DNA from 3 places in the Butyrivibrio hungatei genome. Region 2 is predicted to be linked to each of the others. Evidence: predicted binding sites of a transcription regulator. Region 2 holds the regulator's gene; each other region holds the start of a gene.
The links. The regulator HrcA, encoded in region 2, represses chaperone genes, less so after heat shock. The targets are predictions, from matches to a motif close to TGTTAGCACTCNNNNNNNNNGAGTGCTAACA.

Region 1 (3,286 bases), 1.6 Mb from region 2:
CCTTCATGGACACAACCACATTCAGGGCTCATATACATACAGGGGTAAAAAAGCTGTGAATCCAGGATCAATCGGTATTCCCTGGGGATATGGTGGCAAGACGCAGTTTGGCATAATCCATGGAGATGGCAAGGTTTGGGAAGAAGAGTATGTTCAGCTTGAATATAATAGAAAAGAGATCATAAGGGAGTTTAAGGCTTCTGATCTTTGTGCTTATGCCCCTGCCTGGGCGGCAGTTACAATGCATACCATAAGAACTGGAGTGGATCTTAATCAGACCGTTCTACTAAGAGCCATGAGACTATGCGAACAGGAAAGAGGTTATGTGAAATGGCCGGATATTCCTGAAAAATACTGGGCTATTGCTTTAAAAGAAAATAATATAGACCTTCACGGAAAGGAAATTCCGATATTAAAAAAAGAGGATGCTTGATGGCATCCTCTTAAATTTTGCTCATTAAATTGTAGTATCAAGAGCAACTGAAGTATCCGCAGCAGTTGTCTTATTAGCATCCTTGTCATACTGCTTTAACTGATCATCAAGCCAGGATGATTTGTACTTGGCGTATTTGTCAGCCGTTACAGTTGATGTATCAGTCTTTTTAGTATTATCAGTTTTTGTAGTATTATCGGCACCTGCTCTTCCAAGACTGTCTACAAAGTTTGATTTCTTGGTTGTAGCTGTGGCTTTTTTGGTAGTTACTGATTCAACAGCAGTGGTTGTAGAACCGGTCTCACGATAAGCATTAAGTGCATTCTGATTACCAACTTTTTTGACATATGCCTTAACCAGTGAACCATATGCTCCGCTCTTAATAGTGGAATAATCACCAATGAGACTACTCATATCATTGACGTAATTATATGATCCGGAAAGGCTGCTAAAGATATTAGCACTCATAGCATTCACCTCCTTGATATTAGCCCGATAGACCTCCATGTCACGGGGAAAACTTCACACTCTTTTGGCTCTTATATTATGGCAAAAAAGCCTGGCTTTTGCAATTTTTTGAAGATAAAAAATCTATAAAATAATAATTTCTCTGAAAAAGGGGGATGGATGATTTTGATAAATGGCTTAAATAGTAGGAAATATGACTATATTATTATCAAAAGATAGAAAAAACGAGTATATAAAAGAAAAAAGTAGAAAAACGGTGATTCTATAAGAATAAACAGAAATATACAACTTGCATATCATACTAGAAAAAACTAATATATGTTCTAGTGGTTAGCACTCAATATAAATGAGTGCTAACAAATGAAAAAAGTACATAATCAAATGATTATATAAGGAGGCAGTTACAATGAAGTTAGAACCATTATCAGACAGAGTTGTTCTTAAGCAGCTTGAGGCAGAAGAGACTACAAAATCAGGTATCGTTCTTCCAGGAGCAGAAAAGGAGAAGCCACAGCAGGCAGAGGTTATCGCAGTAGGACCTGGCGGAGTTGTTGATGGTAAAGAAGTTAAGATGCAGGTTAAGAAGGGTGATAACGTTATCTATTCAAAATATGCTGGAACAGAAGTTAAGCTTGAGGATACAACATATATCATCGTTAAGCAGAACGACATTCTTGCAATTATAAAGTGATGATATTTGAGATTGCATAAAATCATTAAAATTTTTATCGGAGGCGATTAAAATGGCAAAGACAATTAAGTATGGTGCTGATGCCCGCACAGCTATGGTAGAGGGTGTTAATAAACTTGCAGATACAGTTAGAGTAACTATCGGACCTAAGGGAAGAAACGTAGTCCTTGATAAGAGCTATGGTGCTCCTACAATCACAAACGATGGTGTTACTATTGCAAAAGAGATCGAGCTTGAGGATGCTTATGAGAACATGGGCGCTCAGCTTGTAAAAGAAGTTGCTACAAAGACAAACGATGTTGCTGGTGATGGTACAACAACAGCTACAGTTCTTGCTCAGGCAATGATCAATGAAGGTGTTAAGAACCTTGCAGCAGGTGCTAACCCAATCGTTCTTAGAAAGGGTATGAAGAAGGCTACTGATGCAGCAGTTGCATCAATCGGCAAGATGGCTACAAAGGTTAAGGGCAAAGAGCAGATCATGAGAGTAGCAGCAGTTTCATCAGGAGATGATGAAGTTGGTCAGATGATCGCTGATGCTATGGAGAAGGTTTCTAACGATGGTGTTATCACAATCGAAGAGTCCAAGACAATGCAGACAGAGCTTGACCTTGTAGAAGGAATGCAGTTCGACAGAGGATACATTTCAGCATACATGGCTACAGATATGGACAAGATGGAAGCTAACCTTGAGGATCCATACATCCTTATCACAGACAAGAAGATTTCAAACATCCAGGATATCCTTCCACTTCTTGAGCAGATCGTTAAGACTGGTTCTAAGCTCCTTATCATCGCCGAGGATGTTGATGGTGAGGCTCTTACAACTCTTATCGTTAACAAGCTCCGTGGAACATTTAACGTAGTAGCTGTTAAGGCTCCTGGTTATGGTGACCGCAGAAAGGCTATGCTTGAGGATATCGCAATCCTTACAGGTGGTAAGGTTATTTCTTCAGACCTTGGCCTTGAGCTTAAGGATACAACAATGGATGATCTTGGTAGAGCTAAGAGCATCAAAGTTGAGAAAGAGAAGACAACAATCGTTGATGGCCTTGGCGCAAAGAAAGAGATCGAGGCTAGAGTATCTCAGATCAAGAAGCAGATTGAAGAGACAACATCAGATTTCGATAAAGAAAAGCTCCAGGAGAGACTTGCTAAGCTCGCTGGTGGTGTTGCAGTAATCAGAGTTGGTGCTGCTACAGAGACAGAGATGAAGGAAGCTAAGTACAGAATGGAAGACGCTCTCAACGCTACAAGAGCAGCAGTTGAGGAAGGCATCATCTTTGGTGGTGGTAGCGCATATATCCACGCATCTAAGGAAGTTGCTAAGCTTGCTGATTCTCTTGAAGGTGATGAGAAGACAGGTGCAAAGGTAGTTCTTAAGGCACTTGAGGCTCCATTATGGAACATTGCAAACAACGCAGGTCTTGATGGATCAGTTATCGTAAACAAGGTTAAAGAGTCTAAGCAGGGTGTTGGCTTCAACGCTTACTCAGAAGAGTATGTTGATATGGTTAAGGATGGAATCATCGACCCAGCTAAGGTTACAAGATCAGCTCTTCAGAATGCTACTTCAGTTGCATCAAGCTTCCTTACAACAGAAGCTGCAGTTGCTACTGTAAAAGAGCCAGTTCCTCCAATGCCAGCAGGAAATCCTGGAATGGGAATGATGTAAGCGATAACGAGTCAAACTC
Region 2 (3,286 bases):
TCAGTTTGTCGGTGAGGTGTACAAGGCTTAAATATTGATTTAACCGACATTTTTTGTCCCTAAATCCGTTGACAATGGGGGTTAATGGGAGTAAACTCTATTTCGAAAAGACTTTATTGTTTTAACGAGCTATATTAATCAAGTGTGATTTTTTGAGGAGGAGACAAGAAATGGCCGAGATCAAGAAAACAGAGACATCTGTAAAGCCTGTTGCAACAATTAAGACTCCAGTAGCTGCAACAGCAACTAAAACACCAGAAGTAAAGGCAGCAGCTCCAGCAGCAAAGAAGCCTGCAGCTAAAAAGCCAGCTGCTAAGAAGGCTGAGCCAAAGAAGGCAGAGGCTAAAAAGCCAGCAGCAAAGAAAACTACTACAAAGACAGCTGCAAAGAAGCCTGCTACAAAGACAACTGCAAAGAAGACAACAGCTAAGAAGGCTCCAGCAAAGAAGCCAGCAGCTAAGAAAACAGAGGCAGTTCAGGTTTCAATCGAGCTTCAGTATTCTTACAAGCACATTCCTTATGAGAAGATTGTTGAAGATTCAAAGAACAACTTCGCATATGAGATGGGCGGAAATGTAAATGATATCAAGAAGCTTAGCATTTACGTTAAGCCATCAGAGGATGCAGCTTACTATGTAGTAAATGATAAGGTTCAGGGAAGAATTGGACTTGAATAATCTTATATAAAACAGGATTGCCCTCCACGAAATGTGGAGGGCATTTTTGATGCTGTAGATTAATACATTTTTTATAAAAACCTATGTTGACATCGGTCTTAGAAAGTTGTATTTTAAGTTACAGAAGATGTTAGCACTCAAATCAAGTGAGTGCTAACACTTGAAAAATAGATACCATTCCAATGAATTTAACCGGTGAATACAGAGGAAGGGCGATATGGAACTAGACGAGAGAAAAAGAAAAATACTTCATGCAATCGTTAAGAACTACCTTGAAACAGGAGAACCTGTTGGTAGCCGTACTATTTCCAAGTACACAGACTTAAATCTTAGTTCTGCTACTATTCGAAATGAGATGGCTGACCTTGAGGAGATGGGACTTATTTTGCAGCCTCATACATCTGCAGGTCGTATTCCTTCAGATCAGGGATACAGAGTATATGTAGATGAGATGCTCAGGGACAAGGAAAAAGAAGTAGAGAACATGAAGGAAATGCTCCTTGATAAAGAGGAGAAGCTTGAGAATCTTCTTAAGCAGGTAGCTAAGACACTGGCAGTTGATACCAACTATGCCACAATGATCTCAGCTCCACAGATCAGGAAGAACAAGCTTAAATTCATGCAGATATCTAAGGTTGATGATGAGCATCTTTTGGCAACCATTGTACTTGAAGGTAATGTCATTAAGAACAAGATCATTCCTGTAGAGGAAGTGCTTGATGAAGCTACAATGCTCAAGCTCAATATTCTCATGAACACTAGACTTGATGGTCTTGCAGTTGAGGATATCAATCTGGGACTTATAGCTAATGTCAAACAGGAAGCTGGCATACACAGTGAGATCATAGGTAATGTCATTGATGCCGCAGCTGAGTCGATTACAGCTGATGAGGACCTTCAGATATATACAAGTGGAACTATGAATATTTTCAAATATCCAGAACTTACAGATTCCACAAAGGCAAGCGAACTTATAAGTACATTCGAGGATACCAAGGATCTTTCCAGTATCGTTGAGGATACATTGTCTTCCGATTCAGAAGAGACTGGCATTCAGGTTTATATAGGTAATGAGACTCCTGTTCAGGCCATGAAGGATTGTAGCGTAGTAACAGCTACTTACGAACTTGGTGATGGAATGAAAGGAACGGTCGGAATTATCGGACCTAAGAGAATGGACTATGACAAAGTTATTTCTACTTTGAAGAATATGAGACATGCGCTGGATGCTCTTTACAAGAAAGAGTAGCGCATATTTATATAGATGATTTACGAATTAGGAGGCATTTACATTGGGTAACAAAGAAAATAAAGAAGTTCATGGTAAGGCCAAGAAGCCTGTAAGTGAAGCAGATAAAGAAGTTCTTGAGAACATCATGGAAGAACTTGAAAAAGAAGCAGAAGAAAAAGAAGAAAAGGCTGCAGAAGAAACTGCTTCTGAAGAAAATGTTACAGAGGCTGAGGCAGAAACTTCTGAGGAAACTAAAAAAGAAAAGAAAGATCCATTAAAAGAGAAGATTGATGAACTCAATGACAAAGTCATGAGACAGATGGCTGAGTTCGAGAACTTCAGAAAGAGAACAGATAAAGAAAAGGCACAGATGTTTGAACAGGGACAGGCTAATGTATTAGAGAAGCTTTTACCTGTTGTCGATAATTTCGAGCGAGGACTTGCAGCAGTTCCTGAAGCGGACAAAGACGGAGCCTTTGCAGACGGTATGAACAAGATCTACAAACAGCTTATGAAGCAGCTTGAAGACCTTGGAGTAACCCCAATTGAAGCTGTGGGAAAAGAATTTGATCCAAATCTTCATAATGCAGTAATGCAGGTTGAAAGCGAAGAATTTGAATCAGGAATGGTTGCACAGGAACTTCAAAAGGGATATATGTTCCACGAAACAGTGCTTAGACATAGCATGGTTGGTGTTAGTCAATAAAGTTTAAAACTATCAGATAATTTAGGTATGGAGGAAAGAAAAATGAGTAAGATTATCGGTATCGATCTTGGTACAACAAATAGCTGCGTAGCAGTTATGGAAGGCGGAAAGCCTACAGTTATAGCAAACGCAGAAGGCGCTAGAACAACACCTTCTATCGTTGCTTTCACAAAGAATGGTGAGAGAATCGTTGGTGAGCCAGCTAAACGTCAGGCAGTTACAAACGCTGACAACACAATCTCATCAATTAAGAGAGATATGGGTACAGACAACGGTCGTACAATTGACGGCAAGAAGTACTCACCACAGCAGATCTCAGCTATGATTCTTCAGAAACTTAAGGCTGATGCAGAGCAGTATCTTGGCGAAAAAGTTTCAGAGGCAGTTATCACAGTTCCTGCTTACTTCAACGATGCTCAGCGTCAGGCTACAAAGGATGCTGGTAAGATCGCTGGTCTCGAAGTAAAGAGAATCATCAACGAGCCTACAGCAGCAGCTCTTGCTTATGGTCTTGATAACGAAAAAGAGCAGAAGATCATGGTATATGACCTTGGTGGTGGTACATTCGATGTATCAATCATTGAGATTGGTGATGGCGTTATCGAAGTTCTTTCAACAAACGGTGATACACACCTTGGTGGTGATGACTTTGACCAGGCAATCATCAACTGG
Region 3 (3,286 bases), 1.3 Mb from region 2:
TTGACATCGCTATGCTCCTTATAAGGAACAAGGGACAGGTCTTTTCCAAGGAACAGATTTATGAAAAGATCTATGGCTTTGATAAGGATGGCGATGAATCAGCAGTAACTGAACACATCAAGAATCTTAGAAGAAAGCTATCAGGCGCAGGAAGCGTTATTGAAACAGTATGGGGAATTGGTTACAGATGGAAAAAAGAAGCATGACTATAAGCCGTATGATTGGCATTTATATTGCAATTGTCTGCGTGTTGATTGGATTTACTACTCTCGTTGCTATCATGTTTATTTCTTTCTTCCTTAAAGGAGAAAGCTCTTATGCCGCAGATAATGTAGAAAAGGCAGTGGAAGCCTGGATCTATGATTGTCAGGAAAGCGGCGAGATAAACACAGCTCTTTTCCCAGAAGGGGCAGATATTATCATGATCTCAGCTGACGGAAAAGAAATCTTTGCAAAGGTATCACCTTCCAAGGAGAAGGCGCTTCGTAAATTCGCTAAGGAATCTAGTCCTGAAAATGGCAGAATGCTAAAAGGCCAGGATGTTTATCTGCGTATGGATGCTGCAGACGAAAGCGCATTTATTCACTACTGCGTAAGTGCACCTTACGAGTACCTGTTCCTTTTTGGCTTAGCCCTTGCATACCTGTTGGAAGTCCTGATTCCAACTGTGGTTCTGGTCAAAAAGATCAAAAGTAGCCTTAGAAAAGTATTTGATTATACAGAGAGCCTAAAGAGACAAGACCTTAGCGTATCAGCCATAAACACAGGCATCTACGAGCTTGATCAGATAAATATTGCAACTGAAGGCATGCACAAAGAGCTTGTTGCCACCATGGAAGAAAAATGGAAAAAAGAACAGGATTCAAAGGCTCAGATGGCTCAGATAGCCCATGACCTCAAGACTCCTCTGACTGTCATCAGAGGAAACGCAGATCTTCTCATGGAGAAAGACTGCGATGAAGAGTCCAAGGAAAGCCTTGAAGCCATAGTTCGTAATTCTGAAAAGATTGCCCTGAGCGTTCTTGATATTCTTGAAAAGTAGCGGCAAATGAGGATATATAATTGAAACGGCCCTCCACTACTGTATGAGTAGTGGAGGGCTGAAAGAGTGATATTATGTATTAGCCTTCAATGGCTATCAGATTCTTTTCCGGGATTTTTTTCTCTATCGCCTTTTTAGGAATCGTCAGATTGAGAACACCATGTCTGTAATTTGCATCGACATCTTCTTTTTCAACATTCTCGCCAACATAGAAGCTTCTTGTCATAGATCCAGCATAACGTTCCTGTCTGAGGAGTTTGCCTTTTTTGTTATCTTCATCCTTGTCAAGATTCTTAGAAGCATTGATGGTGATGTAGCCATTATCAAGTTCTACTGTAATGTCTTCTTTCTTGAATCCAGGAAGGTCTACTGAAATCTCGTAATTATCATCTTTTTCCCGGATATCAGTCTTCATCATCCTTGATGCCTTTCTGCCATAGAGCTTACGCTCCATGTCATGTTCCATGTTGCCAAATTCCTTCATGTAAGGGAATCCGAACAGATCATCAATAAAATTCTCTTCAAAAATACTAGGTGCTAACATAATGCTTACCTCCTTTGCACAAAAACAATTTGTTAACTGTTATTGAGCATTGGGACGGAGGGTTTGGATCATTGGAACCTCTAAGTCCTAACGGTCTTCTCTGTTCCTTTGTTCTACTTATGGTATAACACCAAAATTAGCACTCGTCAACCTAGAGTGCTAATTTGGATAAAAAGATATTGTATTCTTCAATACAGAATTAATATCTGTAAGCAGTTCTTATAGCTGGCAAGACCTTTTTCTCTATGAATTCCACACGATCAAAGATCCTTGGCTTGAATGTGCCTGTCATTCCCACAGATACATTTATCTCTTTGTTAACATAGATGATGTTTCCGCTGTCGCCAATCGCTGCATATACCTCTTTATCATCGAAGGGCTTGTACCATAAGTAACCATAGTTCATGAAGCCGAATCGCTCACCAAGCTTAATGTGAGGTGCCAGCATGTCTTTCAAGTATTCTTCTGAGATAATTCTTTTTCCATTATACAAGCCACCACCTAGCACCATCGCGCCGATCACAGCCATGTCTCTTGCCGACATACATAATCCCCAGCCAGCCGTAACTGTACCCTGAGGGTCAGAGTACCACTCGTATTTCCTGGGATTCTTGTTCATAAAGAAATCAAACTGATCTTCTTTGGAACTGTCACCGTGTAGTATTCGCTCTGGAAGCCCAAGTGGCTCAAAGAGATTTTTGTTGGCAAAATCTATGCATTTCTCACCAGTAGCTCTCTCGATTATTCCTGCCAGAATCTGAATGCCAAGGGTAGCATACCTAAACTCACCAGTGATTCCACTGCGGCCTCCAAGATAATCAAGTATCGCAAGAGTAAAGTCCTGTGAAGTACACACCTTCTTCCAGGGTTCTGACTTACCTTTATATGGAGCTGTCATAGTAAGGAGATGCCTGATCGTAACATCGTATATGGTCTTCTCACCACGCTTTACGGTATAATCAGGGAAAAAATCCATCACCTTTTGATCCAAATTCTTGAGATAGCCCTTATCCAGTGCAATTCCTGCAAGAAGTCCCATAACTCCTTTGGTCACAGAATTTACATTCATCGCATCAAGTGTCTTGAATCCATGCCAGCAATCATCAAGTGCTACCTCGCCATCTTTGATAGCATAGATCTGGCAGACATTACTCTCATTACCGCTGCTCTGGGAAATGTACCTATGAAGTTGTTCTTTATTCATAAAAAAGCCTCCTCTTAGGAAAGATTCGGACGTCCTAAGAAAAGGCTAATCGAATTAAAAATCTTTTTCAAGAAAAATCTTAAAAAATATGTAGTCAAAGATATAGCGAATAAAACTGGAAGTTAATCTCCCTACAAATTTGAAGTTGTCTGTTTATGCAGAACGCAGTTATATCGAACTGCTGGCCCGTCAGGGTATTCAATGACGATCTTCTCCTCCGAAAAGCCGCATTTGCGGTAAAAACCAATCGAATCATCATCAGTTTGGGCTTTGACGCATTCCAGATCATCCAATTCCATTACACGCCGGATCAGTTGTTTTCCGATTCCCTTACGGCGAGCATCAACAGATACGGCTATTCCAATGATTTCCGCGGCAGCATCTGAAAACTTCAGGATTATCATACCTGTTTTCCTGCCTTGATTTTCATATACAAATACTTTTGTCGACGGATCGCATAACAGGTCATCCATCTGTCCTTTATAGTCCTTGTATG

Region 1: a site for HrcA is predicted at 1,230-1,260, ahead of bhn_RS06105 (co-chaperone GroES). Genes of this name have one in related genera too.
Region 3: a site for HrcA is predicted at 1,721-1,751, ahead of bhn_RS04815 (Hsp20/alpha crystallin family protein). Genes of this name have one in related genera too.

What each region holds. Positions count from the first base shown of each region.
Region 1 covers NZ_CP017831.1:1,271,664-1,274,949, forward strand. The annotation lists gene bhn_RS06095 (metallophosphoesterase family protein) at 1-433, shown strand, start outside; gene bhn_RS06100 (hypothetical protein) at 458-901, opposite strand; gene bhn_RS06105 (co-chaperone GroES) at 1,308-1,592, shown strand; gene groL (chaperonin GroEL) at 1,645-3,267, shown strand.
Region 2 covers NZ_CP017831.1:2,832,369-2,835,654, reverse strand. The annotation lists gene bhn_RS13125 (pyridoxal phosphate-dependent aminotransferase) at 1-31, shown strand, start outside; gene bhn_RS15815 (DUF6465 family protein) at 171-677, shown strand; gene hrcA (heat-inducible transcriptional repressor HrcA) at 895-1,926, shown strand; gene grpE (nucleotide exchange factor GrpE) at 1,970-2,614, shown strand; gene dnaK (molecular chaperone DnaK) at 2,657-3,286, shown strand, end outside.
Region 3 covers NZ_CP017831.1:989,401-992,686, reverse strand. The annotation lists gene bhn_RS04825 (response regulator transcription factor) at 1-206, shown strand, start outside; gene bhn_RS04820 (histidine kinase dimerization/phospho-acceptor domain-containing protein) at 170-1,042, shown strand; gene bhn_RS04815 (Hsp20/alpha crystallin family protein) at 1,122-1,586, opposite strand; gene bhn_RS04810 (serine hydrolase domain-containing protein) at 1,786-2,790, opposite strand; gene bhn_RS04805 (GNAT family N-acetyltransferase) at 2,922-3,286, opposite strand, start outside.